Regions from separate parts of the Streptomyces sp. NPDC001492 genome, predicted to be linked through region 2. Evidence: riboswitches for the same ligand, from Rfam matches in the RefSeq annotation. Region 2 holds a riboswitch; each other region holds the start of a gene.

Region 1 (10,240 bases), on a different contig from region 2:
TGGCGACCTTGTCGCTCTGGCGCACCGCCTCCAGGCCGGAGAGCAGCTTGTCCGCGCGCCGGGCCATGTTCTGCGCGGCGACCGTCTTGGTGGCCTTGGCGCGCATCTTGTCGGCCTGCGAATGCAGGGCGGCGGCCTTCTTCTCGGCGTTGGCCCGCTCGCGCTTGCGGCGCTTCTCGTCGGCCTCGCGCTGCTGCTGGTAGAGCTTCCAGCCCATGTTGTAGATGTCGATCTGGGCGCGGTTGGCGTCCAGGTAGAACACCTTGTTGACGACCGTCTCGACCAGGTCGACGTCGTGGGAGATCACGATGAAGCCGCCGCGGTAGGTCTTCAGGTAGTCCCGCAGCCAGACGATCGAGTCCGCGTCGAGGTGGTTGGTCGGCTCGTCCAGGAGCAGGGTGTCCGCGTCGGAGAACAGGATGCGGGCCAGTTCGATACGGCGGCGCTGACCGCCGGAGAGCGTGTGCAGCGGCTGGCCGAGCACCCGGTCGGGCAGGTTGAGCGCGGCCGCGATGGTGGCGGCCTCGGCCTCGGCGGCGTACCCGCCCTTGGTGAGGAACTCGGTCTCCTGGCGCTCGTACTGCTTGAGGGCCTTCTCGCGGGTGGCGCCCTGGCCGTTGGCGATGCGCTGTTCGTTGTCGCGCATCTTGCGGATCAGCACGTCGAGACCGCGGGCCGAGAGGATGCGGTCGCGGGCGAGGATGTCGAGGTCGCCGGTGCGGGGGTCCTGCGGGAGGTAGCCGACCTCGCCGGAGCGGGTGACCGTGCCGCCGGCCGGGATGCCTTCACCGGCCAGGACCTTGGTGAGGGTGGTCTTGCCGGCGCCGTTGCGGCCGACCAGGCCGATGCGGTCGCCCTTGGCGATGCGGAAGGAGGCGGACTCGATGAGGACGCGGGCACCGGCGCGCAGCTCGATACCGGAGGCGGAGATCACGGACAGGCTCCAGGGCAGAAAGGGTTGGCGGGTGGGCGGCTGAGGCGTTCCCGCCGTCTAATGCGCGAGGAGAATGGCCATGGGCCAAGTCTAACGGGGCCGTGCAAGCACTTTTTCTGTGTTCGGGTGTTCGGGCCGCCTGCGGCCCGGGTCGTCGAACGCGATGAGCTGGGACGTCCGTGCCGCCGCCGGGCAGGGCTGGGTGACGATCAGGCGCCGGCGTGACGTACGGCACGTAGGCCATGCGCCGAGCCCCGTGTCATGTGCCGCGATATGCCGTCGTGCGACTGCGGCGCCGTGATGGCTGGGCGCGCCCCGCGGCGGAGCCGCTGATGTCACAGCCCCGCGCCCCTGAAAGCCGCTGCCAGACCGCCCGCCCGAAAGCCCCGCCGGGCCGCCGAGGGCTTCGCCTCCTGCTCAACTACGGCCGGTGTGCACCTGGAAGGCAGCCCGGCGGACCGCCTTCGCCAGGGCCGGGTCCGGGTGGGCCGCCGCGAGGGCGACGAGGACCTGGACGGTGCGGGGGTGGCCTACGGCGCGCACCTCTTCCAGGAGCAGGGGGACCGTCGGCTGAACGGCCGACTCGAGGTGGCGTACGAGCATCGGGGCCTCGCCGTGGTCGGCGACCGCGGCGGCGGTGTCGACCCACAGCCAGGTGGCCTCCTCGCGGGTGAGGACCTCGTGGGCGTCCTCGGGGTCGATGCCGTCGTGCTCGGCCAGCCACAGCAGGGCGTACGGGCGCAGGGTCGGCTCCTCGGCCACCGAGCGGACGTCGGGCTCGGCGGGGGCGCCGACCACGCGCAGGGCCTCGAAGGCGAGGCCGCGCAGCAGGGCGTCGTCCCCGCGGGCGGCGGCGATGAGTTCGGTGACGGCGCTGCCGACGGGGCGGGCGGCGAGCCAGGCGCGGTATTCGGCGCGGGCGGCGTTGGGGCGCAGCTGGGCGCAGCCGCGGAGCATCTCGTCGGCGGCGACCTCGATGTTGCCTGCGGGGCTCTGCGCGGCGACGCAGATCTGCTCCAGTTTGACCCAGACGGCCCAGCTGCCGAGCGGGGTGAGGGTGGCCTGTCCGCCGCCGTAGGTGAGGGCGCCGACGGAGGCGAGGGCGTGCAGGGCCCAGTCGAGGAGGGGCGCGAGCGGGGCGTCGAGGGCCTCGGGCTGCTCGGCGGGCTCGGGCTGCGGGCCGTAGGGGATCTCGCAGCGCTCGGTGCGCAGCTCGGTGACCCGCTGCTCCAGGAGGTCGAGGAGCTGGTCGACCGGGACGGGCCCGGCGGACAGCTGGAGGAAGGAGAGCACCTGGGGCATGGCCGAGACGACCTCGGCGACGGCGGCGGGCTCGTGGTCCGCGGGCTCGCCGTGGGCGAGGGACCAGGCGTCGAAGAGGGCGACCCAGCCGCGCAGGACGGCGCTGTCGTCGCGGTTCCAGGCGCGCAGTCGCCAGCCGGGGCGGGCGCTGTCGCCGTGCACCTCGACGAGGCCGGCGAGGCGGGCGGTGTCCCAGTCGGCGCGGACCTGAGCCACGGTCAGGCCGAGGTCCCGCGCGGCCCGTTCCGCGGTCGCGTCGGCGAGGGTGGCCTTGCCGTCGGCGGTCGCGCCGTCGCTGCCCGGGCCGAGCGCGGCGTCGGCCCAGCGGGCGACGCGGGCCGCGGCGGCCAGCTGGGAGCGAGCCATTCTGGCCAGCTCCGCGGGTGCCGGTGTGCCCTCCGGGGGGCGGGGCGCGGCGCGGCGCGGGCGGCGCTGGTTCACGGCTCTGGGGGCGGCGGACAGGGATCGCGGGCCGACGAGTCGAAGCCTGGAGTCGCGCGGGATACGGGACGTCACGGGTGCAGTCTTCCGGTTGACGGTCCGAAAACCCAAACGGAATGTCACCGCCGGTGCCGGGACTGGCCAACGCACGGGGACCGGCGAGCGGCTCGGGGACGGGAACAGGCCAGTGGTACGGCCTTAAACGGAATCGTCTCGACTGTTCAGCTCCGCTCCGGCCCGGCGCCGTGGGCGGGGGTGCCGGACGGGGTCGCACGAGCGGGGTGAGACACCGGCAGAGAGGACCCCGCGGGCGGGGCGGGGGGGCCGGCGGAGCGGGTGCGCGAGCCGGGCGAGACACCGGCAGAGAGGACCCCGCGGGCGGGGCGGGGGGCCGGCGGAGCGGGTGCGCGAGCCGGGTGAGGTCCGGGTCGGAAGAGGCGCGGGAACGGGGGGCCGGCGGAAGCGGTCACATCAGCGGGGTCAGAAAGCGGCGCAAGGCTTCTTCGTAGGCTTCCGGGTCCGCGTTCCACATCGCCGAGTGCGGGGCGTTCGGGACCGTGCGCAAGGCAATCAGACGGGGACGGGCATGGGCGAGACGGCGGGAGTACTCCCAGGGGGCGAGGGTGTCCTCCGGGCCGTGGAATATCAGCGTCGGCACGCTGAGCTGCCCGGCCTCGGTGGTGCGCTCGCGCTCCATGCCGGTACGTCCCTGGGCGGCCCGGACGGCGAGCGGCAGCAGCGCGCCCGGTGTGCGGCGGGCGGCGGCGAGGGCGCGCAGGGTGGTGGCCCAGCTGAGCACCGGGGAGTCCAGGACCAGTCCGGAGATGCTGTCGCGCAGTCCGGAGTGGGCGGCGGCGCGCAGTGCCATGGTGGCGCCGGTCGACCAGCCGTGCAGGACGACCTGTCTGGCGCCGTGGCTGACGGCGTGCCGGATCGCCGCGTCCACGTCGCGCCACTCCGTCTCGCCGAGGTGGCCGAGGCCGTCGGGGGAGCGGGGTGCGCCGGGGTCGCCGCGGTAGGCGAGGGCCAGCACCGGGAAGCGCTGGCGGTGCAGGAACTCCATGATGTTCATGGCGAGTTCGCGGGTGGCTCCCAGACCGTGCACGGCGATCACCCAGGTGTCCCGCACTCCGGGCACGAACCAGGCGGGCAGGGAGCCGAGTTCGCCGGGGATGTCCACGTCGGTGTGGGGCAGGCCGAGGGCGCTGCCCGGATCGCCGGTGTGCACGTTCGGGGTCAGCCAGACCTTGTCGCCGGGCTCCAGGGTGCCGTGGGTGACCCGTTCCAGGCGGCGGACGACGGTGTCGGCGGAGTGCGTGGCGGTGGCGAGGACGGGGCCGACGACCGCGTGGGTGCCGTCGCCGGTGAGGCCGTAGGTGCCCGGGCGCATGGCCGCCAGGTCGCGGGTGAGCGCGATCTGCCCGGCGGCCGTGGCGTGCACGGTGAGCTGGGGTTCGGTGGGCAGGGGCCGGCCCGGCGGCGCCTTGAGCGCCGCGTCGCTCGCGAACCGGCCGGCGACCACGCTTGCCGCGCCGGCCGCCAGGGCCACGGTGACGGCTGCGGCCGTCGCTTTGACTGTGCGCACCCGTCCAGTGTCCTGGCGGACCCGGCCACCGGCCAGCGGGAGGACGGCGCGGGGTGATGCGGATTGCGGCAGGGTGTGCCGGCTCGGCCCGGGTGCGGTTTCCCGGGCCTCACCTCCGTTGCCCGTAGCCCCGCAGTTTCTCGCCCGCCTCCGCCACCTGCTCGCGGGACAGCAGCGTCGGGGACATGCCCGGTACCGAGGAGGCCGTCAGCCACAGCCGGCACATCCATTCCAGTTGGGCGGTGCGGTCGTAGGCCTGGTCGAGGGTGCTGCCGTAGGCCATCGTGCCGTGGTTCTGCAGAAGGCAGGCGGTGCGGTCGGCGAGGGCGTGGAGCATGTTCTCGGCCAACTCGTCGCTGCCGTATGTCGCATAGGGGGCAACTCGGACGGGTCCGCCGAGGGCGCCGGCCATGTAGTGGATCGCCGGGAGCTCGGGGACGAGCGTCGAGACGGCCGTCGCGTGCACGGCGTGGGTGTGGACCACGGCGCGGGCGTCGGTGGTCCGGTGGATCGCGAGGTGCATGGGGAGTTCGCTCGTCGGGACGAGCGTGCCGAGCACCTGACGGCCTTCGAGGTCGACGCCGGTCACGTCCTCGGGCGCGAGCCGGTCGTAGGGCACGCCCGAGGGTGTGACCAGCACGGTGTCCCCGACGCGCACCGAAACATTGCCGGAGGTGCCGACGACGAGGCCGTCGGCGACCGTGCGGCGGGCGGTCGCGACGAGCGCCTCCCAAGCGTGCGCCACCTCGGCACTCGGACCCCTCCCCCACCGCTCCGGCACTCCCCGCACGCCTTCTCGCGCATCCCGTTCGCCTCGCTGGTCCCGCCGCTGCTCAGCCATGCCGCGATCCTGCCAGGCACCTCCCCGGCCCGCCGCGGGGCGGAGGCACTTTAGGGCGGAAGCCACGCCTCCGAAAGACCCCTTATAGGGACATATCCCCCTCTCTCCGTGCTTGGCCTGAGATCACCGGGCATTCGACGACCTTCCAGTAATCTCCCGTTGTTTTGTCGTGCACGTCGCCATTCCGGGGGGAAACATGGCTCGTGATCGCAAACCGCTGCGCCGCCGCACCCGCGTTCTCGCGGTCTCGGTGGCGGCACTCACCGTCACAGGGGCGGCTCTCGCCGGGCTTCCGGCCTCGGCGGCGAGTCTGCCGAAGGGGCACGACGTCTCCTCGCACCAGAAGAACGTCGACTGGTCGAGCGCGAAGGCCAAGGGCGCCAGGTTCGTCTACGTCAAGGCGACCGAGTCCACGAACTACAGCAATCCGTACTTCGGGCAGCAGTACAACGGCGCCCGCAGCGCCGGCATCATCCGCGGCGCGTACCACTTCGCGCTGCCGGACAAGTCGTCGGGCAGGGCGCAGGCGGCGTACTTCGTGAACCACGGCGGCAGGTGGAGTTCGGACGGCTGGACGCTGCCGCCCGCGCTCGACATCGAATACAACCCGTACAGCGCCAAGCACAGGTGCTACGGCCTGAGCAAGGCGCACATGGTCGGCTGGATCAAGTCGTTCAGCGGCGAGGTGAAGCGGCTCACCGGCCGCCATCCCGTGATCTACACGACCACCCACTGGTGGAACACCTGCACGGGCGGAAGCGGCGCGTTCGCGCACGACCACGCGCTGTGGATAGCCCGTCACGGCTCCGGGGCCACGGGTTCTCTCCCGGCCGGCTGGTCGTTCTGGACCTTCTGGCAGTACGACAACGGCGGCAGCCTGCCGGGTGACCAGAATCTCTTCAACGGGTCGCAGACCCAGCTGAGGAAGTTCGCCCGGGGCTACTGACCAAGCGGCGCCGGGGGACCGGGGGTCGCCGGCACGGGGCGGAGCGGCGACCCCCTTATCCAGACATCGTGCGGCCGCCCTCAGTTCATCTTCCGTTCACCCAGGTTGCCTACGGTCAACCGACCGTTGACTTCGAACGATTGCCTGGGTAAATGGAAAACTTCTCGCTGATCCTCGCGATTGTGGTAGTGACCGCACTCGCGTTTGATTTCACGAACGGTTTCCACGACACCGCCAACGCGATGGCCACCACCATCTCGACCGGCGCGCTCAAGCCCAAGGTCGCGGTGGCCATGTCCGCCGTGCTGAACCTTGCGGGTGCCTTCCTCTCCGTGGAGGTCGCCAACACGATCTCCAAGGGTCTCGTCGACGAGACCGGCATACGTCCCGAGGTCATCTTCGCGGCGCTGGTCGGCGCGATCCTCTGGAACCTGCTGACCTGGCTCGTCGGCCTTCCCTCCAGTTCCTCGCACGCCCTGATGGGCGGTCTGATCGGCGCCACCATCGCCTCGGCCGGCATGGGCGCGGTGCACGGTGACGTGCTCGTCACCAAGGTGCTCATCCCGGCGCTCGCCGCCCCGATCGTCGCGGGCCTGGCAGCGCTGCTCGCGACCCGGCTGTCGTACACCGTCGGCAAGAAGGCCGACGGCAAGGCCGCCGAAAAGGGCTACCGCGTCGGCCAGATCGCCTCCGCGGGCCTGGTCTCGCTGGCCCACGGCACCAACGACGCACAGAAGACGATGGGCATCATCACCCTCGCCCTGGTCGCCGGCGGCGCCGTCGCCCCCGACTCCGACCCGCCCACCTGGGTCATCCTCTCCGCGGGCCTCGCCATCGCGCTCGGCACCTGGCTCGGCGGCTGGCGCATCATCCGCACCATGGGCAAGGGACTGACCGAGCTCCAGCCGCAGCAGGGCTTCGCCGCCCAGACCAGCGCGGCCACGGTCATCCTGGCCTCCTCGCACCTCGGCTTCTCGCTCTCCACCACCCACTCGGTCTCCGGTTCGGTGATGGGTGCGGGCCTCGGCCGCAAGGGCGGCGTGGTCCGCTGGTCGACGGCGACCCGCATGCTCGTGGCCTGGTGCCTGACGCTGCCGGCCGCCGCCCTGGTCGGTGCGGGCGCGGAGTCCGTCACGGATCTCGGCGACTGGGGCACCGCCGTCGTCGCCGTCTTCCTGGTCGTCGCCAGTGCGGCCATCTGGAAGATCTCCCGGCGCGAGGTCGTCGACGCGTCGAACGTCAACGAGACCGACGAACCCGCGGGCGTGGTGACCACGGCGATCGCCGCCGTGACCCCGCCCCCCACGGGCACGGTGACCGAGGGCCTGACGGCCACGATCCCCGCCCCGGCCCCCGTGACCGCCGCCCCCGACCCGGCGACCCCGCCGGCCGCGGCCGTCTGAGCCCGCCCACCGGTACGAAGGAAGAGAAGCAGCATGAAGATCGACTGGGCAGCCCTGGGCTCCGTCTTCGGCGTCAGCCTCGCGGTCACGGTGGGCCTCGTGGCCCTGTTCACCCTCGGCATCATGGGCCTGTCGCGCCGCGAGCGGGCCGTGGCGCAGGGCAACTCGGCGTCCCTCGCGGTGGCCGGCGCGTACGTGGCCTTCGCGGGGTGCGCGGCGGCGGTGGCCTACGGGATCCATCTGGTGATCGCCAAGGCCTGAGGCGGCCGGACCGCCTCCCCACCGTCCCGCGGGGCGAGGAAGCACCCTTTCGTGCTTCCTCGCCCCGCGGGTTTTTCCTGCGCGGATCCGAGCGCCGGGTGTGGGCCTCAGCACACTCCCCCGCCGCAGGTCAACGGCAAGTTGACTGCCGTTCGGGGGCGTGGTGGACTGCCGAGGCCATATACGGCGGCGCGAGAGGAAGCCGGTGCGAGTCCGGCGCGGTCCCGCCACTGTCACCGGGGTAGTAAGCCCCGGGAGCCAGGAACTCTCACCGCCGGTCTCGTCGAACCAGGGCGTGGACACCCTGAGTGAGGACATGTCGCCATGCCAGCCTGCCGTTTGAGGTACAGGACCAGGTCCCTGCCCGACCCCACGGCCGGCTGAGCCGATGCGTGCCGATCGCGTCTTCGCGTACGGCGCCGCCGCCGGCCTCCTCGGTGACCATCTGCTCGGCGATCCGCGCCGTGGACATCCGGTCGCCGTGTTCGGGCGGGCCGCAGGTGCCGTGGAGCGGGTGTTGTGGCGGGACCACCGCGGGTGGGGCGCACTGCACACCGCCGTGTGCGCCGGTGGCGCCATCGCGCTCGGTGTCGTGGCGCAGAGAGCCGTACGTCCGTCCCGTGCCGCCTCCCTCGCGCTGACCGCGGCCGCCACCTGGGCCGTCGTCGGGGGGACTTCGCTCGCGCGCGAGGCCCGTGGCATCGGGCGTGCGCTGGAGACCGGGGACGTCGAGGCCGCCCGGGCCAGGCTGCCGCATCTGTGCGGACGGGATCCGCAGGCCCTGGACGCCGACGGGATCGCGCGGGCGGTGGTGGAGTCCGTCGCCGAGAACACGTCCGACGCCGTCGTGGGGGCGCTGGTGTGGGGGGCCGTGGGCGGGGTGCCGGGGCTGCTCGGGTTCCGGGCCGTCAACACGCTCGACGCCATGGTGGGGCACAAGTCGGCCAGGTACCGGCGGTACGGGTGGGCTTCGGCGCGGCTGGACGACGTGGCGGGGTGGCCGGGGGCCCGTCTGACCGCCGTACTGGCCGCCGTTGCCGGGGGTGACGGCCGGGGGGCCGTACGCGCCTGGCGTTCTGACGCCGCGAAGCATCCGAGTCCCAATGCCGGGCCTGTGGAGGCCTCGTTCGCGGGGGCGCTGGGGGTGCGGCTCGGGGGGACCTTGTCTTACGGGGGGCGGGTCGAGCATCGGCCTGTGCTGAACGCGGAGGGGCGGGCTGTGGAGGCCGGGGACATCGAGCGGGCCGTGCGGTTGTCGCGGCGGGTGGGGTGGCTGGCGTTGGGGGTCAGCGCGGCTGGGGCGGTGCTGCGGGGGCGGGCGGCGAGGCGCCCGGCGGTGGGGGCTGTGCCCACCCTCCCCCACTCTCGGCTTCGCTCGAGCGGGGGGCCCGCCATCGCCCCAGCGGAACGACTGCCCACAGCGGTTGGCGGTGCGTCATGACCGGCGGGGGGCTTCTCGTTGCCGGTACCACCTCCGACGCCGGGAAGAGTGTCGTCACCGCCGGGATCTGTCGTTGGCTCGTGCGGCAGGGGGTCAAGGTGGCGCCCTTCAAGGCGCAGAACATGTCCCTCAATTCGTTTGTGACGCGTGAGGGTGCCGAGATCGGGCGGGCTCAGGCCATGCAGGCGCAGGCCTGCCGGGTCGAGCCGACCGCGCTGATGAACCCCGTGCTGCTCAAGCCCGGTGGCGAGCAGAGCAGCCAGGTCGTGCTGATGGGCAAGCCCGTCGGCGAGCTGAGTGCGCGCGGGTATCACGGTGGGCGGCAGCAGCAGCTTCTGGGGACCGTGCTCGACTGCCTGGCCGAGTTGCGGGGCACGTATGACGCCGTGATCTGTGAGGGGGCGGGTTCTCCCGCCGAGATCAACCTGCGCCGGACCGACATCGTGAACATGGGGATCGCCCGTAACGCGCGGCTTCCCGTGCTCGTGGTCGGTGACATCGACCGCGGTGGGGTCTTCGCCTCCTTCTTCGGGACCGTCGCCCTGCTCTCGCCCGAGGACCAGGAACTCGTCGCCGGGTTCCTCGTCAACAAGTTCCGCGGGGACGTCAGCCTTCTGGAGCCCGGCCTCGACATGCTGCGCGGCCTCACCGGACGGCACACCTACGGCGTCCTGCCGTTCCAGCACGGCCTCGGCATCGACGAGGAGGACGGACTGCGGGTCTCCCTTCGGGGGACGGTGCGGGAGTCGAACGTCGCGCCGCCCGTCGACGAGGACGTGCTGCGGGTCGCCGTGTGCGCGATCCCGCTCATGTCCAACTTCACCGACGTGGACGCCCTGGCCGCCGAACCGGGCGTCGTGGTGCGGTTCGTGGACCGGCCGGAGGAGCTCGCCGACGCCGACCTCGTCGTCGTTCCGGGGACCCGGGGGACCGTGAAGGCCCTGGAGTGGCTGCGCGAGCGGGGACTTGCGGACGCTCTGGTCCGCAGGGCCGCCGAACAGCGGCCCGTCCTCGGCATCTGCGGTGGGTTCCAGGTCCTCGGCGAGCACATCGAGGACGAGGTCGAGAGCCGGCGCGGGCATGTCG
Region 2 (10,240 bases):
CGAGGGTGTCGGCGTGGTCGGGGCCGAGGGCCCGGGCGCGGGCCTCGGCGACCTCGCGGTAGGTCTGCAGGGCCTCCGGCCAGCGGCCCAGCTGGCCCAGGGCGTAGGCGACCTCGTAGCGGGTGACGAGGGTGTCGGGGTGCTCGGGGCCCAGCACGCGGGCACGGGCGGCGGCCACGTCGCAGGCCATGCGGTACGAGTCCTCCAGGCGGCCGAGTCTGCTGAGGTTGAAGGCGAGGTTGTGGCGGCAGCGCAGGGTGTCGGGGTGGTCGGGGCCCATCCCGCGCTCCCGGGCGGCGAGCACGGAGGTGTACACCTGGTGGGCGTCGAAGTGGCGGCCCAACTGGCCCAGCACGTACGCCATTTCCTGGCGGGCGGCGAGCGTGTCGGGGTGGTCGGCGCCGAGGGCCCGGGTTCGCGCGGCGGCCACGAACTTGTACTCCTGCAGGGCGTCTGCGGCGCGGCCGGTGCGGCTGAGGGTGAAGGCGACCTCGTAGCGGCTGGCGAGGGTGTCGGGGTGCTCGGGACCGAGCAGATGGGCGCGTTCGGCGGCGACCGCGCGGTGCACCTCGCCGGCCTCCTGCCAGCGGCCGAGCCGGCCCAGGCTGAGCCCGGCGTTGTGCCGTCCAGCCAAGGCGGCGAGGGTCTCCGCGGAGGGGGCGGGGTCCTCGCTCGGGCCGCCGGCGGGCCGGGGAATCCATTCGCCCGTGAGGCCCGCTCCGGCGTCCGGCGGTGTGGTGCCGAGACCAGCGCCGGTGGCCTTGTGACCGGTGGTCATGCCGCGCGTCCAGGAGGGCAGACGGGGCTCGCGGGAGGGCACCTGCTCCGGCGGTCGCAGTGCCGGCTGCGGGGTCACGACGGTCGGTACGTACGCCGGTGTCGTCCGGCCCGCAGTGAGACGGCGGCCCAACTCCCGGGCGTCGTGCGGGCGTTGCTCGGGGAGCTTGGCCAGCAGGTCCAGGATGATCTTCTCGAGGTACTCGGGGAGTTCGGCTCGGTGGCTGCGCGGCGGGCGGGGCGGGGTGTCACGGTGGCCGACGAGGATCGCCCAGGCGTCGTCGAGGTCGAACGGCGGGGCCCCGGTGGCGATCTCGTACAGGACGCAGCCCAGCGAGTACAGGTCGCTGCGCTGGTCGACCTCCGAGCCGCCGATCTGCTCCGGCGACATGTAGTGCGGGGTGCCCATGGCGATGCCGGTGCCGGTGAGGCGCGAGGTGAAGCCGATGTCGTGGCCTAGACGAGCGATGCCGAAGTCGCAGATCTTCACGGTGCCGTCGGCCAGCCGCATGATGTTGGCGGGCTTCAGATCGCGGTGCACGATGCCCTGCTGGTGGGTGTACGCGAGGGCGGAGGCGACCTGCTCGGCGATCTCGACGACGTCGCCGACCGGCAGCGGGTGGTGCTTGTTGTCCTCAAGGAGCTGGGAGAGGTTGCGGCCCTCCAGGAGTTCCATCACCAGGTAGAGGATGCCGTCGGACTCGCCGAAGTCGTGCACGACGGTGATCCCGCGGTGCTGGAGGGCGGCGGCCACGCGGGCCTCGCGGCGAAAGCGCTCCCTGAGGACGCGGGTGAAGGACTGGTCGTGGTGCGGACCGAGGGGCTTGAGGCACTTGACGGCGACATGCCGGCCGAGCGACTCGTCGCGCGATCGCCACACCTCGCCCATACCGCCCCGCCCGATCAGGTCGAGCAGCCGGTACCGGCCCTGGATCAGCCTGCTGTCCCCCATCTGCTGCGATCGCCCCCGTAACTTTCCGTCCCGGCCACCCCTGGCTCGTCCAGTATGGCGAGCTATCGTCCGAGTTTGTACGGTGCCGGGCGGGAGCCGGGGCCGAGCCGTGACATGGCGCGCAGGATGTGTTTGGGCGGGAGTTGCCAGCGCAGACGTGCGGGAATGCAGCGAAGCACGTTGCCTGTGGCGCGCAGTTGCAGGGTGACGGTGTCGGGTTTCGGGGCGGGTCGGCCGTACAGCTCATGGGCGTACGGCGGCAGGGCGGCGTACGCCAGTCGGGCCACGCGCCGCCACAGCACCTCGCGCGCGGGGACGAGGAGCGGGTGCGTCGGCGGGCGGAGCAGGAAGTCGTCCACTTCGCGCGCCTCGGGTCCGACGGCGAGCTCGGGCCGCACCTTCTCGAAGTAGGCGGCCAACTCCTCCTGGTCGGCCGGTACGGCGTCGGGGTCGAGCCCGACCAGGCGGGCACCGGCACGCTGTTCACCGATGTAGCGGTCGGCCTGCGCGTCGGTGAGCGGGAAGCCGGAGCGGCGCGCGACCTGCAGATAGGAGTCGATCTCGGCGCAGTGCACCCACAGCAGCAGCTCGGGTTCGTCGACGCCGTACCGCTCCCCCGTGTCCGGGTCGGTCGCCGACAGCATGGTGTGGATCTTCCGGACGCGGGCGCCGGCCCGCTCGGCGGCCTCGGTGGTGCCGTAGGTGATGGTGCCGACGAAGTTGGCGGTGCGCATCAGCCGGCCCCAGGCATCGCGCCGGAAGTCGGAGTTCTGCATGACGCCACGCACGGCCCGGGGATGCAGCGCCTGAAGGTAGAGCGCGCGGACTCCGGCGACCCACATCATCGGGTCGCCGTGCATCTGCCAGGTCACCGAGGACGGCCCGAAGAGCCCGGGGTCACCTGCGTGGATGTCCCTCACCCTTGCAGGCTAGCGCCGCACCCTGGGCATCCCCAGACCGATCCACGAGATGATCTCCCGCTGGATCTCGTTGTTCCCGCCGCCGAAGGTGAAGATCACGGCGGAGCGGTAGCCGCGCTCCAGTTCGCCGTGGAGGACGGCACCGGCGGAGCCCTCCTTCAGCGCGCCCGCAGCGCCGACGATCTCCATCAGCCAGGCGTAGGCGTCCCGGCGCGCCTCGGAGCCGTAGACCTTGACCGCGGAGGCGTCCTGGGGGGTGAGGGTGCCGTTCTGGACGGCGTGCACCATCCGCCAGTTGAGCAGCTTCATCGCATCCAGCCTGGTGTGGGTCTGGGCGAGCCGGCGGCGCACCCAGGGCAGGTCGACGACGCGGCGGCCGTCGGCCAGCTTGGTCTCCATGGCCCAGCGCTGCACGTCCTGCAGGGCGCGGATGGCCATGGTGCCGTGGGCGGCGAGGGTGACGCGCTCGTGATTGAGCTGGTTGGTGATCAGCCGCCAGCCCTGGTTCTCGGCGCCGACGCGGCGGGAGACGGGGACGCGGATGTTCTCGTAGTAGCTGGCCGTGGTGTCGTGCGAGGCAAGGGTGTTGATGACGGTGCAGGAGTAGCCGGGGTCGGTGGTGGGGACGAGGAGCATGGTGATGCCCTTGTGAGGCGGTGCCTCGGGGTCGGTGCGGGTCGCGAGCCACACCCAGTCCGCGGTGTCGCCGTTGGTGGTCCAGATCTTCTGCCCGTTGACGACGTACCCGTCGCCGTCGAACACCGCGCGCGTCTTCAGGGACGCGAGATCCGTCCCCGCGTCGGGCTCGCTGTAGCCGATCGCGAAGTCGATCTCGCCGGCGAGGATCTTGGGCAGGAAGTACGCCTTCTGCTCCTCCGTGCCGAACTGCATGATCGTCGGCCCGACGGTGTTCAGCGCCATCAGCGGCAGTGGTACGCCGGCCTGGGCGGCCTCGTCGAAGAAGATGAACTGCTCCATCGCGGTCAGACCGCGCCCGCCGTACTCCTTCGGCCAGCCCACGCCGAGCCAGCCGTCCGTGCCCAGGCGCCGGATGGTCTCGCGGTAGAAGCGTTTCTGGGCGGCCGGGTCGCCGTGCCGTGCGTAGGCGTTGTCCGGCACCAACTCGGCGAAGTACGCGCGCAGTTCGGTGCGCAGCCGCTGCTGCTCGGGCGTGTATTCGAGGTGCACGGCGCCTCCAGGCTTCCCAGGCCGGTCCTGACGGCGCACACCGTAGAACGTGTTCCAGAAATTGGGAATGGCGAGGGACAGGGAAAGGGCCCCCGGTCGTCGACCGGGGGCCCTTTGCCGAGTGAGCCGGCGGAACCGGTCAGGGGGCGACGGGAGTTGCCCGGGTGGCGCCGTCCACCCGCGCCGGTTTCGGGGCGAGCACCCGCTCCGCCAGCACCCCGAAGACCAGCCCGAAGGAGGTCCACAGGGTCAGCTGGACGGCCAGGGCGGCCAGTCGGAACTGCCAGAGCAGGGTGGCGGAGAAGTCCTTCGGGACCTCGTTGACGGCCGGCAGGAACGCATACGCGAGCCCGACGGCGAGGAGGAAGAACGCGCCCGCGGCGAGCGTCGCGTTCCAGTTGCCCAGGCGCGGCGCGAGGCGCTTGCCCAGGATGACGGTGGCGACGGCCAGCAGCACGCTGAGCACCATCATCAGGAAGTACAGCGTGGTGCGCTTGCCGATGGTGCCCGGGTCGCCGACGGACGGCGGGTTGGCCGGGTACTTCAGGAACGGCACGACGTACACGGCGATCAGACCGGCGGCCGCGAGGAGCAGCGCGCTCGCGCGCGGCCCGAAGCGGCCGATGCGGCCGAGCGCGAAGCAGTACGCGAGAGCGGCGATGCCGCCGAACGCGACGCCGTAGACCAGGACACCGGTGGACAGGCCCGCGGTGGACTGCATCGTGCGGCTGACGACTTCCATGCCGTGCTCGTGCGAGTGAGCCTCCTCGTAGGCGATGGCCGCGTCGACGCGCGGTTCACCGAGGAAGTAGGCGACGACCAGGGCGAGCAGGCCCGCGGCGAGTCCCGCGAGCATGCCGCGCACCAGGAGGTTGCGGACGGTTGCCGAGTTCATGAGCGGCTGTGCTTTCTCGCCGCCCTCAGTGGCAGGGGAAGCCGAGCAGGTGACGGGCGTCGTGCACCCACTCGTGCACGTCAGATCCGTTCATCACGGAGGTGGCGCCCTGCTCGGCGCCGACGAAGTAGAGCAGTACCAGCATCAGGATGCCGAAGAAGACCGCCCAGGGGACGATCGCGCCGATCGGCAGCTTTGCGGGTACGGCGGTGGGGGTGGTGGTCGGCTGAGCGACAGACTGCGCCATGGCAGGCCCTCCTGGGGGAACTCGCGTCCCGTCTCGGTGGTGCACGCGACGACGGGGCGGGTCTGACTCACCCGGTGCGCACCCAGGGTGCGTACCGGACTTACAGTGGCGCGACCGTGCCGGACTTCCACCGGCTTCCGCTGTGCCGTCGTCAATATCCACGAGAAGGTACCGCGAAGCAGAGTTGCGGCCAAGAGCGCACGGATCGGCGGCGAGCGCCCCTGGTGAGCCGTTTCAGCCGTCGGATCAAGGGATTTGAGGGAATGTCGAGGGCGGGGACGGACGTATGACAAGCCGAGTGATCTTGGTCTCACCTGCGCTCACCGCGGCGCTCAGGGAGGCGCGCTTCGACGACGGCTGCCCGCTCGACGCCTCGGGGCTGCGGCAGGCACGGGCGGCCGCCGGCACGCTCCCGGCGGCGGAACGGGTCCGGGTCTCCCCCACCGTGCGCTGCCGCGAGACGGCGCAGGCTCTCGGTCTCGACGCCGTGGACGCGCCGGAGTTGGCGGCTCTGGACGCGGGCCGCTGGCGCGGTGCGACGCTGGCGGAGGTGAGCCAGCGCGAGCCGGAGGCGCTGGCCCGCTGGCTGTCGGACCCCGCGGCCGCGCCGCACGGTGGGGAGTCGGTGACGGCGCTGTGCGACCGGGTGGCGGGCTGGCTGGAGGCGGTCGCGCGGACACCGGGCCGGACGCTCGCCGTGGTCGAACCCGAGGCCGTACGGGCCGCGGTGGTGCGGGCGCTCGGGGCGCCGGAGTCGGCGTTCTGGCGGGCGGATGTCCCGCCGCTGACGGCGATCGAGCTCAGCGGCAGGTCCGGGCGCTGGAACGTGCGGCTCGGGCAGCCGGTCGGCGCGCCGTGAGCGTCAGTTCAGGGTGACGAGGAATTCCGTGCACGCCTCGGCGCACTGCCGGCAGGCCTTGGCGCCGTCCTCGGCGCCCGGCAGCCGGTCGAAGGCGTGCGCACCCTCCAGGCACACGGTGCGGCACCACTCCACCTGGATGCGGATGGCGGCCTCGTCCAGGTGGTTCTGCTCGGACAGCACACGGCAGGTCGCGTCGCACACCTCCGCGCACATGATGCCCTTGCGTCGTACGAGTTCCTGCTCCTCCGTGCCGTCCGGATCCACGAGGCTTGCGCGCAGAGCACACGCGCGTGCGCACTCGGTGCAGGCCTGCGCGCAGGCGAAGCGGTCCTCCAGGAACCGGAAGAGCTCCTGCTGGGTCGTCGAAGTCACACCTGGCGGGTTGCCGTCGTCGATCGCCTCAAACACCGGGAACCGCGGTCCGGCCGACTTCGGCCGGGTCGGTTCGCACCGGGTCCCATGGGTACCCGCGAGCCCATGAGCACCTCATGGATGGACATGAACATCGCCGCAGGTCGCGGCGCACTCGGAATCGGCCTGGTCGTCGTGGGGGTGGCGGTCGTGGCCCTGCTGATCGGTGCCTTCTTGCTGGGCGCCCGCATCCGTCGCCGCGAACCCGCTCCGCCGCGCCCGGAGGATCAGCCGCGGCTGCCGGACGACGGCCCGGTCCGCGAGGTACGGGAGAACCGTGAGCCCGCCGAGATACCCCGCAGCGACCACCGGCTGACCCCGCACGAGCTGCCTGGTCACGGCAATACGCCGAGCAGGACGAGCGGGTCGCAGCGGCCCAAGCGCTGGAGCGAGGGCAGCAGCGGGTCGTTCGGGAGCGGCGGGCCGGGGAGCCGCTGACGCCGGGCACGTCCGCGGGCGACGCCGGGAGGACGTGAGAGTCAAGACCGACCCCGCCCGCGGCACCCTGCCGCTGCCCGACTACGACCACCTGCCGACCGGCGGGCTCGAGAGCCCCCAGCAGCGGGAAACCCTCGCCCGCCCGAGGTCATCGACCCCATACCGGTCATCGAGTCGCGGCCAGCTCCCGAGGGGCGCACGGTGTTTCGCGTCGGCCCGAGGGTGCGCGGGACATGACGTCGACGTCGAGTTTGCGCTCGGCCCTGGGGTGGTCGAAGCACGGCGCTCCGGAGCGCAGCGGCCGGGCTGGCGGAGACGAGCCGGTGGTCCAGGAAGGTGGCGGCCCTCGCTCACCGCTGCGATCCGCCGGCTTCTGCTGACAGGCTGCGCGGCTCGGACGGCGCGTTCAGCCTCTGCACGCTCGTATACGTCTATACGTCGATGCCCTCGCGAGCCGGCCGGCTCCGGGCGATGTCCCGCAGACCTTCACCCAGTCCCGCTCATGAGGGCTCGGACGCGCCTGGACGAGGCGCTCGACCGGCCGCCGGCTCACCGAAAGCGGGGATGCTCGGCCCCTGCGGAAGCAGCTGAACCACGACGAAGGACACCACGGCGGCCAGCACCACCAGCGCCACCGTGTCCACGTTGCCCAGCAGGAGCACGACCAGGACCACGCTGCTCACGGGCACCCGCAGAGCGGCGGTCACCGACGCCGCCATCCCGACCGCCATCGCCGGCACCAGCCCCAGACCGGGCAGTGGGGCCAGCAGGACACCGGCCGCCCCGCCCAGGAACAGGGCGGGGAAGACGGGGCCACCGCGCAGGCTGCCCAGGCAGAAGGTGTACGCGAGGGCCTTGAACACCAGCACCGCGACAAGGGCACCCACCGACCAGGCGTGCGGGTGCTGCGCCAGGCCGGCCAGGGCGTTCTCCCCCGACATGGCGGCGTCGGCCGGCGAACGGCCGGTGGCGACCGCGTAGAGGCTGATGGAGGCCGCCGCCCCCAGCGCGCACAGAATGGTGTTCCGTACCGTCCGGGTCGTCACGAAGCCGGCCACGAACCTGCCGCCCACGAACACCCAGTGGATGAGGAAGGCGAGGGCCGGCGCGATCAGCAGGACCCACAGGACGTCTGCCCAGTCGAGCGGCGGCGGCTTCGGCAGCCCGATGTCCAGGCTCCCGGTCTCCAGGCCGGTCCAGTGCACGAACCCGGTGAAGATCAAATCCCCGACTCCGCTGGCCAGCAGGGCCGGCAGCATCACCGCGAACAGCTGCGGCCCACCCATCCCGGCCACCTCCATCAGGAGTACGGCTCCCACCACGGGGTTCCCGAAGAGCGCCGAGATGGCCGCCGCGGCCCCGGCCGCGCCGAGCAACGCCGTGCTCGCCTCGGTCTGCGGCGCCCGGACCAGGCTCGCGAAGAGCAGCGCCAGACCGCCGCCCAGGGCGATCAGCGGCGCCTCGGGACCCAGTACGACCCCGAGCGGCAGACCGACCAGAGCGGCGACGAGGACACCGGGCAGCGCTTCCTTGGTGACCCCGCCGGCATGCAGACCGCCCGCCGGGATGTGCCCGCCCCGCCCGGGAAGCCGGGCGACCACCAGACCTACGACCAACCCGGCCACCGCCATCAGGGGCAGCGCCCACCACCAGGGAGCCTGCTTCCAGCCCAGGTCCTTGGGCCAGTCGGTCCAGATCAGCTGCTCCAGCTGGTGGAGCGCGACGAGGAACCAGAAGGCGAGCAGTGCCACCGGAACACCGATCAGCCCGCAGAACACCAGCGCCTTGCGGTATTCGGGGCGGCGCAGCATCTTCTGCAGCTGGTCGGCCTCAGGGGGCTGATTCGCCTGCGCGGACACGGCCGCTCCCGATCTCGTCCCGGTAATGGGGTCCTCCCGAGGTCAGGACACGACAGGTGATTCAACCCATAACGGGCCAATTTTATCCAGCCGGTTGTCCATTGCCCGTCGCCACGCTAATGGGGACCAGAATCGGCTCGATGCGACCGAGGTCGAGTTGTGATGGCGACGCGTCGGGGCCATCTGTCCGTCAGGCCCCGTGCAGCGGCGTCCGCTGCACGTCGCACGCGCCGTCTGCGGCCCATGACCGCGTAGTCACTTGGCCTGCGTCGACTGAAGACACTCCAGGGGTGACGGACTCGGTGAACGTCCGCCCGCTGGGGGCTACGTCGAGCGGGGCTGAGTCGCCGGGATCCGGTGGGTGAAGAACATCGCGAGGAGCGAGGTGAGGGCGAGGATCGCGAGTGCGGCGCGCAGGCCGTCCAGCCGTGCGTCGGCGTTCGCGTCGAGTGCCGCCTGGGTCACCTTCGTGCTCGTGCCTGCCTCGTCGAGGGCGGCCTTGAGCTGAGCGTCCGACAGGAAGGGCACGCCGCTTTCGAGTTCGACGCTCGCCTCGCTCTTGACCTGGTCGGGGATCTCGGGGTTCTGCTCGACGTTGGCGAGGAACGAACTGGTCAGCGCGGCGATCAGGACCGATCCGGCCAGTGCCGTACCGATCGAGGAGCCCAGGTTGGTGACCGCGTTCTGGACGCCGCCCACTTCCGCGCTCCGCTCGTCCGGCACCGCGGACACGGTGACCGAGCCGAGCTGGGACGCCAGCGCGCCCATGCCGAGCCCGATCAGCAGAAGGGGAATGGTGACGACTTCCGCACCGGCGTCGGCGTCGAGCGCGGCCATCAGGACCACCGCTCCCGCGAACAGCGAGAGGACCCCGAGCCGCACCACCCGCCGCGGCGAGACATCCGGGAGGAAACGCGGGATGAGGATCGCGGCGGCCAGCAGCGTCAGCGAGAGCGGCAGGATGCGGGCGCCGGTCTTGAGCGCGGACAGGCCGAGGGCGACCGACAGATAGAGGGGTACGACGAAGAAAACCCCCATCTGCACGAGGTACTGGAAGAAGAACATCGTCAGGCCGCCGGTGAGTTGCCGGTTCTGAAGGAGGGCCGGGTCCACGAGTGGTTCCCTGCGCCGCTCCACGAGGCGTGCCTCCCAGCGGAGGAACAGCCAGATCAGGAGCAGTCCCGCCAGCATCAGCCAGACGACCAGTGAGATTCCGAGCCAGGTGGGCGCGTCGGGCTTCGGCTGGAACCAGCCCCATTCGTCCGAGCGGAGTACGCCGTAGACGAAGATCCCGAGCCCGGCTGCGGACAGCGCCGTGCCGACGAGATCGATGCGGGAGCGGCTTTCGGCCGGTGCGTCGGCGATACGGCGGCCGAGGGCCAGGATGGCGAGAACGATCGCGACTTCACCGGCGAACACCCAGCGCCAGGAGAAATATGTGGTCGCGACACCTCCGACAAGCGGACCGAGGGCGATCGCAACGGCTCCTGCGGCTGTGACCAACCCGTAGGCGGCGGGGCGGCGTTCGACACCGAAGTTGCCGGCGACGAGCGCCACGATCGCGGGCAGGATCAGCGCCGCCCCGAGGCCTTCCAGGAGCGACCAGCCGATCAGGAGCACCGGCAGGTTCGGGGCCAGGGCCGTGGTCAGGGATCCGCACCCGTAGACGGCACAGCCGATCATGAAGGCGC
Region 3 (10,240 bases), on a different contig from region 2:
TGTGACGCGCGTAGCGGCGGCGGGGCGCGATGCCGTCATGGGCATGACACTTGAAACGTCCTGCGCCGGTGTTGTGTGTACATGGCAGGACGGCCAGAAAGTAGCGGGAGGCGAGGAGCCCGGAACAGATGGGCCGGAAGAACTTTGCCGCTCCGTGGGAGGTCCATGGCCGTCCGATGGAGGCCCTATGGACGCTCCATGGGCGAGTCCCGGTGGGGCCAGTCCAGCACGGTCAGTTCCGGCCATTGCTCGCGCCAGCGCGCGGTCTTCGCTTCGTATACGGAACGCGGTGCGAGCACGGGGTTCGGCCGCACGACGAGGTTGAAGACGTCGGAGAGGCCGTGCGGTGCGTAGACCCGCCACCGGCCGCCGGCCTCCAGCCGTACGCCCAGGCAGCAGGTCGTGGCGGCGAAGCTGTCGATCGCCGCCTCCGTGGAGTCGTACGGCGGGCACGGCACCCCGAACCTGTCCTCGTACCAGAGGTGCACGCGTGCCTCGTTGCGGATCTCGACCTCGGCCGGGAGATCCGCGAAGATCTCCCGGCCGGCCTTGATCACGGCGTCCTCGGCCTCCCAGGACAGGTCGTCGGCGTCGAAGTAGAAGACGTCGTAGTCCTTGATGCCGGCGGTGGGCGGACGGTCGGTGACGACGTTCCAGACGGTCTGGAAGACGCACCCGGCGGTGAGATACCAGCCGGGCAGCGCCATCGTCGCGGTCCGCTCCAGCACCTCGGTCAGGACGCTGTTGCGGGTCAACGCCGCACGCAGGGAGTCGAGTTGCTCATCCAGGGAAAGACGGCTGATCACCCTCCCGGCATATCACAGCCGGGACCGTCAGAAGTCCTCGTCCAGGTCGACCGTGCCCTCCACCGCCACCTGGTACGCCGAAGGACGGCGCTCGAAGAAGTTGGTCAGTTCCTGGACGCCCTGCAACTCCATGAAGGAGAAGGGGTTCTCGGAGCCGTACACCGGGGCGAAGCCGAGGCGGGTGAGGCGCTGGTCGGCGACGCACTCCAGGTACTGGCGCATCGACTCGGTGTTCATGCCGGGCAGACCGTCCCCGCACAGGTCGCGCCCGAACTGCAGCTCCGCCTCGACGGCCTCCCGCAGCATGTCCGTCACCTGCTGCTCGAGCTGGTCGTCGAAGAGCTCCGGCTCCTCCTTGCGGACGGTGTCGACGACGTCGAACGCGAAGCTCATGTGCATCGTCTCGTCGCGGAAGACCCAGTTGGTGCCGGTGGCCAGGCCGTGCAGCAGGCCGCGGCTGCGGAACCAGTAGACGTACGCGAAAGCACCGTAGAAGAACAGGCCCTCGATGCAGGCGGCGAAGCAGATCAGGTTGAGCAGGAAGCGGCGGCGGTCGGACGTGGACTCCAGGCGGTCAAGGCTGTCCACCGAGTCCATCCACTTGAAGCAGAACTGGGCCTTCTCGCGGATGGAGGGGATGTTCTCGACGGCGGCGAAGGCGGCGGCGCGGTCCTCCGGGTCGGGCAGGTAGGTGTCCAGGAGGGTCAGATAGAACTGGACGTGCACGGCCTCCTCGAACAGCTGGCGGCTCAGATAGAGCCGCGCCTCCGGGGAGTTGATGTGCTTGTACAGGGTCAGGACCAGGTTGTTCGCCACGATTGAGTCGCCCGTCGCGAAGAAGGCGACCAGGCGGCCGATCAGGTGCTGCTCGGCGGGCGTGAGCTTCGCGAGGTCGGCCACGTCCGAGTGGAGGTCGACCTCCTCCACGGTCCAGGTGTTCTTGATGGCGTCCCGGTAGCGCTCGTAGAAGTCCGGGTAGCGCATGGGGCGCAGGGTCAGTTCGAAGCCCGGGTCGAGGAGATTGGCGTTACGGGTGGTCATTACTGGCAGGCCTCGCAGGACTCGGGGTTTTCCAGGGAGCAGGCGACCGCTTCGGGGTCGGCTGCTTGCTGCACGGGGATGGTCGCCTGGGCGGCCCGGGCGATCCGGGTCGCCGGGCGGGAGCGCAGGTAGTACGTCGTCTTCAGACCCTGCTTCCAGGCGTACGCGTACATCGAGGAGAGCTTGCCGATGGTCGGCGTCTCCAGGAACAGGTTCAGGGACTGGGACTGGTCCAGGAACGGGGTGCGGGCGGCGGCCATGTCGATGAGCCCGCGCTGCGGGATCTCCCACGCCGTGCGGTACAGGGCGCGTACATCGGCCGGGATCCAGGCGAAGTCCTGCACCGAGCCGTTCGACTCGCGCAGCGCCTCGCGGGTGCGGGCGTCCCAGACGCCGAGCTCCTTGAGGTCCTTCACCAGGTAGGAGTTGACCTGGAGGAACTCGCCGGAGAGGGTCTCGCGCTTGAAGAGGTTGGAGACCTGCGGCTCGATGCACTCGTACACGCCCGCGATCGACGCGATGGTGGCGGTGGGGGCGATCGCGAGGAGGAGCGAGTTGCGCATGCCGACGGCGGCGACGCGTTCCCGGAGGGCCGCCCAGCGCTCCGGCCAGGTGAGTTCGGTGTCGTAGTGGTCGGGGTGCAGGACACCGCGGGCCGTACGGGTCTTCTCCCAGGCCGGCAGCGGGCCGCTCCGCTCGGCGAGGTCGGCGGAGGCTTCGTACGCGGCGAGCATGATGCGCTCGGCGATCCGGGTGGACAGGGCCTTGGCCTCGGGGGAGTCGAAGGGCAGGCGGAGCTTGAAGAAGACGTCCTGGAGACCCATCGCGCCCAGGCCCACGGGGCGCCAGCGGGCGTTCGAACGGCCCGCCTGCTCGGTGGGGTAGAAGTTGATGTCGACCACGCGGTCCAGGAAGGTCACGGCCGTGCGGACCGTCTCGTCCAGCCGCTCCCAGTCGATGTCCTGACCGACCACGAACGCGCCGAGGTTGACCGAACCCAGGTTGCAGACCGCCGTCTCGCCGTCGTCCGTGACCTCCAGGATCTCGGTGCAGAGGTTGGAGGAGTGGACGACATGGCCCGGCTCGGCGGTCTGGTTGGCGGTCCGGTTGGCGGCGTCCTTGAAGGTCATCCAGCCGTTGCCGGTCTGCGCGAGGGCGCGCATCATGCGGCCGTAGAGGTCACGGGCGGGGATGGTCTTCTTCGCGAGCCCCGCCTCCTCTGCCTTGCGGTAGGCGGCGTCGAACTCCTCACCCCACAGGTCCACCAGCTCCGGCACGTCCGCCGGGGAGAACAGGGACCACTGCCCGTCGGCGTTCACGCGGCGCATGAACTCGTCCGGGACCCAGTGCGCGAGGTTCAGGTTGTGCGTACGGCGGGCGTCCTCACCGGTGTTGTCGCGCAGCTCCAGGAACTCCTCGATGTCGGAGTGCCAGGTCTCCAGGTAGACGGCGGCCGCGCCCTTGCGCCGGCCGCCCTGGTTCACGGCGGCGACCGAGGCGTCGAGGGTCTTCAGGAACGGGACGATGCCGTTGGAGTGGCCGTTGGTGCCGCGGATGAGGGAGCCGCGGGCGCGGATGCGGCTGTACGACAGGCCGATGCCGCCGGCGTGCTTCGAGAGGCGGGCGACCTGGTGGTAGCGGTCGTAGATGGAGTCCAGCTCGTCCAGCGGGGAGTCGAGGAGGTAGCAGGACGACATCTGGGGGTGCCGGGTGCCGGAGTTGAAGAGGGTGGGGGAGGACGGGAGGTAGTCGAGGCGGCTCATGAGCCGGTAGAGGGCCTCGACTTCCTCGAGTGCGCGTGTGGTGTCGTCCTCGGCCAGGCCGCTCGCCACCCTCAGCATGAAGTGCTGCGGCGTCTCGATGACCTGGCGGGTGATGGGGTGCCGGAGCAGATAGCGGCTGTGCAGGGTGCGCAGGCCGAAGTAGCCGAAACGGTCATCGGCCTGAGGGTCGATGAGGGCGTCGAGGCGGTCGGCGTGGACCCGTACGAACTCCGCCGTGCGGTCGGCGACGAGGCCCTCGCGGTGGCCGACGGCGACGGACTCGGTGAAGGACCTGACGCCCTGGGAGGCTGCCTCCGCGGCGATGCCGATCGTCAGCAGCCGGGCGGCCAGCTGCGAGTAGGCGGGGTCCTCGGAGATGAGGCCGGCGGCCGCCTCCGTGGCCAGTTCGCGCAGCTCCGTCTCGTCCGCACGGGCGGACCGGCCGCGCAGCGCGGCGGCGGCGACCCGGCCGGGGTCGGCGTCGGGAAGGTCGGCGGTCAGCCCGGTCAGGGTCCGCAGCAGCGCGGCTCCCAGGCCGTCCTCGGCCACGGCGGCGCTGGCTGAAACCGGGTCTGCTGGCGCGATGGTCACGTGAGGCTCTCCCTCGCTCGGCACGGGGGCCTTGCGGAGGGCAGGGGGCAGTCACGAGCGCACACGGCGTCGCGTCCACCGGCCCACTCCACGAGGCCCGGACGTCACAGCACCCGGGCCACGGCGGCCGGGCGCACTGTCGGCAGGTCCTCGGACTGACGCCCATATGTGTGCGAACACGTATGGGTACACCGTTGCGGGACAGTTCCGGATTCGCACCGGATTCCCCTGCGACGACAGCGAGCATGAGCATACATCTTGTGCCGGGTGAGGACAGCACCCCCATATGTTGTGTCGCGCCGACTTCGGAGCGTGTCAGAGTGTCAACTCATAGGTGAGGAGCAGGATGTCCTCGTTCCCCGGAACCGGATGCCAGTCGCGCTCGGGGACGCGGACGAAGCCGAGGCGTTCGTAGATCCGGTGGGCGGCACGCATCGAGCCCTGGGTCGACAGGACGAGGCCGGTGCGGCCGGGCGTGGCCCTGGACCGGTCGATGCAGGCGCGCACGAGGGCCTCGCCGATGCCACGGCGGCGGGCGGCCGGGGCGACGGCGAGCATCCGTATCTCGCTCTCCGAAGGCCCGGCTATCTCGGAAAGGGGACCGCCGGACGGCACGAAGGTCACGCCCCCGAGGAGGCGGTCGCGCTCCACGGCCACCAGGACCTGCGCGTGGGCCGCCCGTTTGGCGACGTCCTTCAGCTCGCCGAGGTACCAGTCGCTGCCTGCGAAGTCGAGCAGCCCGTCGCCGAGGTAGGCCTGGGCGGTGATCTCGCCGAGAGTCTCGTACTCGTCGGGCTCCGCCTGCCGGATCACGATGTCCATGGCCCGAGTCTGCCGGACGGGTAGGACAACGGGCCTCGGGTTTTCCACAGGGGGTCTCGTGACCCGACCCCGGGTTGCGGGGCGTTGGGGGAGTGCTTCCAATGGAAGGAGGTACAGGCGTCGGCGTGGGCCTCCGATCCCGAGAACCGCTCTCGGAGGGAGAACGCACGATGTCGGTCGCCCGTCACTCGCCCAGCAGGACGCGGCCACGAAGAGCGTTGCGTCCAAAGGCCCGCGGGGGCACCGCCCGCCCCAGGAAATGGCGCAGATGGTTCTCCTACGCCAACGTGACCAGGATCGTGTGGCTGACCGCCCTGCTCGCGGTCCTCGCCTGGTGCGGGGAGGGTGTGTACATCTGGTTCGCGCATACGTCGACCGGGTTCGAGCACCTGCGGCAGAGCAAGGGGTTCGACGCCGTCCTGCTGTTCGTCGGTCCCGTGCTCACCGCTTCACTCGCCGCCGCGCTCTTCCTGTTCTGGTGGTACAGCTGGACCAAGCGGCGTTACCTGGCGAAGGCGCGTGGGGATCCCCGGGGACTGATGCCCACCGCCGGGCAGGACACCGCCGAGATCGTCGGCCGCGAGGAGGTTGTCCAGGTCATCGCCGAACGGCTGCGGGAGCGTGACACGCGCAGGCCCTATCTCCTCGTCGGAGGTGTCGGCGCGGGCAAGACCGCCGTCCTTGTACGGCTCACCGAACTGCTCGCCCGGCTGAACGCCGTGCCCGTGCCGATCAGGCTGAGGGACGCGGACGGCGGGACCGACCTCAACTTCGAGCGCATGGCCAAGCAGCGCTTCGCCGACGAGGCGCCCCAGGGCGTTCTGGCGCGCGGCAAGACCGAGCGGGTCTGGCAGCAACTGCTGGCCGACGACAAGCCGGTGGTGATAGCCGACGGGCTGGAAGAGGCGCTCCTCGACGGCGAACTCCAGCAGCACCGCGACAACATCATCCGTCAGGCCATCCAGCGCGCCTATGACGAGAAGCTGCCCCTGGTCATCGCCTCCCGGCCGCACAGTCCGCTGGAGAGCACCCCCGCCGCGATCGTCGAGCTGGAACCGCTGAGCGAGGAGGAGGCCCTCCGGTTCCTCGAAGGGCAGGTACCGGGCACGGACGAGCGCCGGGTGGACTGGATCGTGGAGACGGCGGAGGTGACCGAATCACCCATCTACCTGCAGATCGCGCGCGAACTGCACTGCCTGGGCGCCCTGGAGCGTGACCGGCCGCGCGACGATCCCCAGCGGCTGGACACGCGCAGCCGGGATCGCAGCACGCTCCGGCTGTGGCTGCTGGAGAAATGGGATCAGGCCCTGTGCGAGGGCCGGCTGCGCGAGGAGGTGGCGCTGACATCGCAGGAGCGCCGGGACACCGTCGAAGTGGTCTCCGCCCTGGCGTGCATCGGACTGCTCCAGGACGAACTGGAGGTCGGCTTCGACGAATTGCTCGACCAGGACATGCATCCCGGTAGGGCGCGGCACGCGAGAACCTGGGCGGAGCACGTGTGGACGAGGAGCCGCCGCTTCGACCGGTACGGCAAGCGCCAGAACGCCTTGTCCGAGTGGCACCGACGGCGGATCTGGAACACGCTCTGCGACAGGCTCGGTGCCGAGGAGGGCAGGCGTCTGCGCGAAGGGAACGCGGACCAGTGCCACGCCGTGCTCGCCCGGATCGTGGGCAACGCGCACAGGCTCAGGCTGGTGGAGGGCTCCGAGAAGAAGGTCCGTTTCCCGCACAGCATCCTTCAGGCCTACTTCGGCTTCCGCGTACTGCACCACCTTGGGGAGCGAGGTGCCGGAGAGCTGGTCGAGCAGGCACTGCAGCCGCGCGGGCCCAGCCGGGAACTGCTCATCGCTCTGGTGCTGCTGTCCCGTCGGCGGGCGGCAGAGCTGACGGCCACGGGCGGCAGCATTCAGGCCGAAGTGAAGAAGGGGTTCGAGGAGTTGGTGCGGCAGTCACCTGTGCGGGGGCGCACTCTGGCCCACCGGCTCCTCGTGGCCGCGAATCTCCGCACGGAGGATCCGAAGGCCCTGGATCTCTACGCCGCGGCCATAGAAATCGAGAGTGTGGAGGAGAACCCGAGACTGCTGGAGGACATCGTCGCCAAGGTGCGCGAAGGCTGGCCCCGCGTCAAGGGGGACCGACGCAGCCTCGAGGACGCGAAGCTCAGGCTGGTGAGGCGGCTCGGCGCGGCACTGCGGGCCGTCTGCGACGGAACGGACACCGTGCCGTTGTACGAGAAGCTCTTCGAGATGGGCATCGCGGAGCCCTCCTACCCGCTACGCCTGGCCGTCGCGCAGGAGATCGGCACCGGCGGCAATGCCGCGTTCGGCATGCTCCGCGAGCGGAGTGGGTTCAACAGCGACCCCGTGAAGGAGTACGACGCCAAGGTCAGTGCTCTGAAAGCCGGGAAGGGGGAGCGGTTGGCGATGTGGGCCGTGGCGATGGGGCAGGCGAGAGCCGCCCGCGGGCCCTCGCGGGCCGTGTCGGCCGAACGCATCAAAGAGCTGCAGAGCAGACGAAGGGTTATCAACAGAAAGTACCGTGACAAACGGGTGGCTCTTTTCCGGGAGTTCGTGATGCGGGCCTGGATGCTTCCCATGCTCCTCGGCTCCGTCGACGAGGACCACCGCGACGAGACCCAGGAACGCATCGTCAAGTGGCTGCGCCACCTCGACCCGAAATACACCGGCGGCACCCCGGACCTCCCGCTCGCCCTGGAGGCCGCGCTGGCCCAGGGCTTCAAATACGCTGCCAACCGGCGCAAACGCCACCCTGACGCCCACTCGGGCAACCGCGCCGACCTGATCCGGCTGGCGGAGACCGTGCTGCAGCAGTCCCGGTGCTGGTATGCGCAGCTCAGCCTGGTTCAAGCGCTGGGCCTGTGGGAGCTCCCGGACAGCGCCGGCCTCCGTGAGCGGGACGGCGGCCCCGTCGGGGCACGCGAGCCGTCGCGGGCGATCGGCGGGATGACCGCGGTGCAGACCGTACAGCGTTGGCTGTCGACGGCCGGCACGGTGAACCGTGCTTCCGGCGCGAACGGCGTGCCTGCCCTGCCGCTCGTCCATCCGTTCGTCGCCGAGGCGGCCGACCTGGTGGCCCTCGCCCTGGAGACCGGGCAGCCCGAGCGTTTCCTCTGGGTCGACGAGAAGGGCGTGGCGGACAACATCGGCTCCCGCAACGGCAACCCCGCCGGGTATCGCAAGCACAACCTTTGGATCCCGCCCTCCGTGGGCTGGAGCAGCCTCGACGCGCGAGCCCAGTACCTCGTCGCCGACATTCTGGTCATGCTGAACCTCATCGAACGCGACGGACACCCCGACGAGGTCGAGGAGCGCCTGGCCCGCGCGGAGCCGCACGGCATGCCGCTCCCGCCCTGCATCCGCACGAACCGCTACCCGCTGCGGCCCGATCTGCAGGCCGGTACCTCGGTTCCGCTCACCCCCGGCAGCACCTGTCTGCCCGACTGCAAGTTCCAGCTCTGCCCGTACCCGCCCCGGGGCTGTGTCCCCCGGGGAGAGATCCGCGAGCCGTTCTGCCGCCAGCAGCAAGCCCTGCTGCCCGGGCGGGTGCGCCGCCTCTTTCCCCGAGGCCTGCGCGGGAAGACCCCGCACTGGGTGGGCATGCGGGTACAGGAACTGGACCTGTTCTGGGGCGAGATGGCCAAGCGCACGAGGGACTGACCGCCGTGCGGTACGACAACGGGCCGCCGGATTTCCCCGACGGCCGCTGATCGCCGTAACCGCTAGTGGGACGCGCCCGCCGTCGCCGGGGGCAGCTCCACCTGGACGCCCGGGTCGCCCGCGTCCGCCGTGTAGTCCCCCGGCTTCGTCTCGTCGACGCCCTCGGGGGCCTTCAGGGCCTTCAGGACGAAGGTGAGCACCACCGCGACCACCGCGTTCAGGACGAACGCCGTCAGGCCGATGTAGCCCATCTCGCCGAGGCCCGGGATGTTCGCGTTGGAGCCGCCGAAGTGCTTCTGGCCCGGGTTGGTCGGGGAGGCGACACCGTAGGCGGCGAGCGTGCCGTAGACCATGCCGACCGCCCAGCCCGCGAGCAGCGCCCAGCGGTGGAACCAGCGCGTGAACAGGCCGCCGACCAGGGCCGGGAAGGTCTGCAGGATCCAGATGCCGCCCAGCAGCTGGAAGTTGATCGCGACCGTCTTGTCCATCGTCAGGACGAAGACCAGGGCACCCACCTTCACCAGCAGCGAGACGATCTTGGAGACCTTGGTCTCCTGCTCCGCCGTCGCGTCGGGCTTGATGAAGTCCTTGTAGATGTTGCGGGTGAAGAGGTTCGCGGCCGCGATGGACATGATCGCCGCGGGGACGAGCGCGCCGATGCCGATCGCGGCGAAGGCCACGCCCGCGAACCAGCTCGGGAACATGTTCTCGAACAGCTGCGGAATGGCCAGTTGACCGTTGGTGACCTTGACCCCGGCCGCGATCGCCATGAAGCCGAGCAGCGCGAGCAGGCCCAGCATCAGCGAGTACAGCGGAAGGATGGTGGTGTTGCGGCGGATCACGTCACGGCTCTTCGAGGACAGCGTCGCGGTGATCGAGTGCGGGTACATGAACAGCGCGAGCGCGGAGCCCAGCGCCAGCGTGGCGTACGTCCACTGGTTCGCCTCGGCCGGGACCAGCGCCCCGCGCGGCTTCCCCGTCGCCGGGTTGGTCGCGCTGAAGGCCTCGCCCGCCTTGGCGAAGATGTGGTCGAACCCGCCCAGCTTGATCGGGATGTAGATGATCGCGACGGCGATGACGATGTAGATCAGCGCGTCCTTGACGAACGCGATCAGCGCGGGGGCGCGCAGACCCGAGGAGTACGTGTACGCCGCCAGCACACCGAAGGCGATCAGCAACGGCAGGTCCTTCACGAACCAGTTGGAGCCCGCGCTGCCGCCGATCCCCATGACGTCGAGGACGGCCTGGATGCCCACCAGCTGCAGCGCGATGTACGGCATCGTCGCCAGGATGCCGGTCACGGCCACCGCCAGCGACAGCCCCTTCGAGCCGAAGCGGCCGCGCACGAAGTCCGAGGTGGTCACGTACCCGTGCCGGTGCGAGACCGACCACAGCCGGGGCAGGAACGTGAAGATCAGGGGGTACACCAGGATCGTGTAGGGCACCGCGAAGAAGCCGGCCGCGCCCGCCGCGTAGATCGCCGCGGGTACGGCGACGAAGGTGTACGCCGTGTACAGGTCGCCGCCGAGCAGGAACCAGG

What was found. Region 2 has a riboswitch for cobalamin ahead of ACWC1K_RS08700 (CbtB domain-containing protein). Riboswitches for the same ligand answer to the same signal wherever they lie in the genome.
Region 1: another riboswitch for cobalamin. It lies ahead of ACWC1K_RS34070 (cobalamin biosynthesis protein); the one in region 2 lies ahead of ACWC1K_RS08700 (CbtB domain-containing protein).
Region 3: another riboswitch for cobalamin. It lies ahead of ACWC1K_RS45450 (ribonucleoside-diphosphate reductase subunit alpha); the one in region 2 lies ahead of ACWC1K_RS08700 (CbtB domain-containing protein).

The regions. Positions count from the first base shown of each region.
Region 1 is NZ_JBSFHW010000033.1:52,572-62,811, forward strand. Features, by position in the region: gene ACWC1K_RS34035 (ABC-F family ATP-binding cassette domain-containing protein) at 1-934, opposite strand, end outside; gene ACWC1K_RS34040 (hypothetical protein) at 1,352-2,752, opposite strand; gene ACWC1K_RS34045 (alpha/beta hydrolase family protein) at 3,144-4,262, opposite strand; gene ACWC1K_RS34050 (class II aldolase/adducin family protein) at 4,372-5,103, opposite strand; gene ACWC1K_RS34055 (lysozyme) at 5,300-6,049, shown strand; gene ACWC1K_RS34060 (anion permease) at 6,202-7,452, shown strand; gene ACWC1K_RS34065 (hypothetical protein) at 7,486-7,713, shown strand; cobalamin riboswitch at 7,860-8,001, shown strand; gene ACWC1K_RS34070 (cobalamin biosynthesis protein) at 8,102-9,154, shown strand; gene ACWC1K_RS34075 (cobyric acid synthase) at 9,151-10,240, shown strand, end outside.
Region 2 is NZ_JBSFHW010000005.1:208,001-218,240, forward strand. Features, by position in the region: gene ACWC1K_RS08680 (tetratricopeptide repeat protein) at 1-1,729, opposite strand, end outside; gene ACWC1K_RS08685 (oxygenase MpaB family protein) at 1,792-2,589, opposite strand; gene ACWC1K_RS08690 (acyl-CoA dehydrogenase family protein) at 2,659-3,837, opposite strand; gene ACWC1K_RS08695 (CbtA family protein) at 3,977-4,732, opposite strand; gene ACWC1K_RS08700 (CbtB domain-containing protein) at 4,758-4,979, opposite strand; cobalamin riboswitch at 4,983-5,165, opposite strand; gene ACWC1K_RS08705 (histidine phosphatase family protein) at 5,266-5,838, shown strand; gene ACWC1K_RS08710 (ferredoxin) at 5,842-6,213, opposite strand; gene ACWC1K_RS08715 (DUF6479 family protein) at 6,319-6,690, shown strand; gene ACWC1K_RS08720 (chloride channel protein) at 7,191-8,501, opposite strand; gene ACWC1K_RS08725 (MFS transporter) at 8,874-10,240, opposite strand, start outside.
Region 3 is NZ_JBSFHW010000063.1:34,095-44,334, reverse strand. Features, by position in the region: gene ACWC1K_RS45460 (nucleotidyltransferase family protein) at 186-806, opposite strand; gene ACWC1K_RS45455 (ribonucleotide-diphosphate reductase subunit beta) at 834-1,847, opposite strand; gene ACWC1K_RS45450 (ribonucleoside-diphosphate reductase subunit alpha) at 1,847-4,201, opposite strand; cobalamin riboswitch at 4,326-4,454, opposite strand; gene ACWC1K_RS45445 (GNAT family N-acetyltransferase) at 4,517-5,023, opposite strand; gene ACWC1K_RS45440 (ATP-binding protein) at 5,311-8,700, shown strand; gene mctP (monocarboxylate uptake permease MctP) at 8,763-10,240, opposite strand, start outside.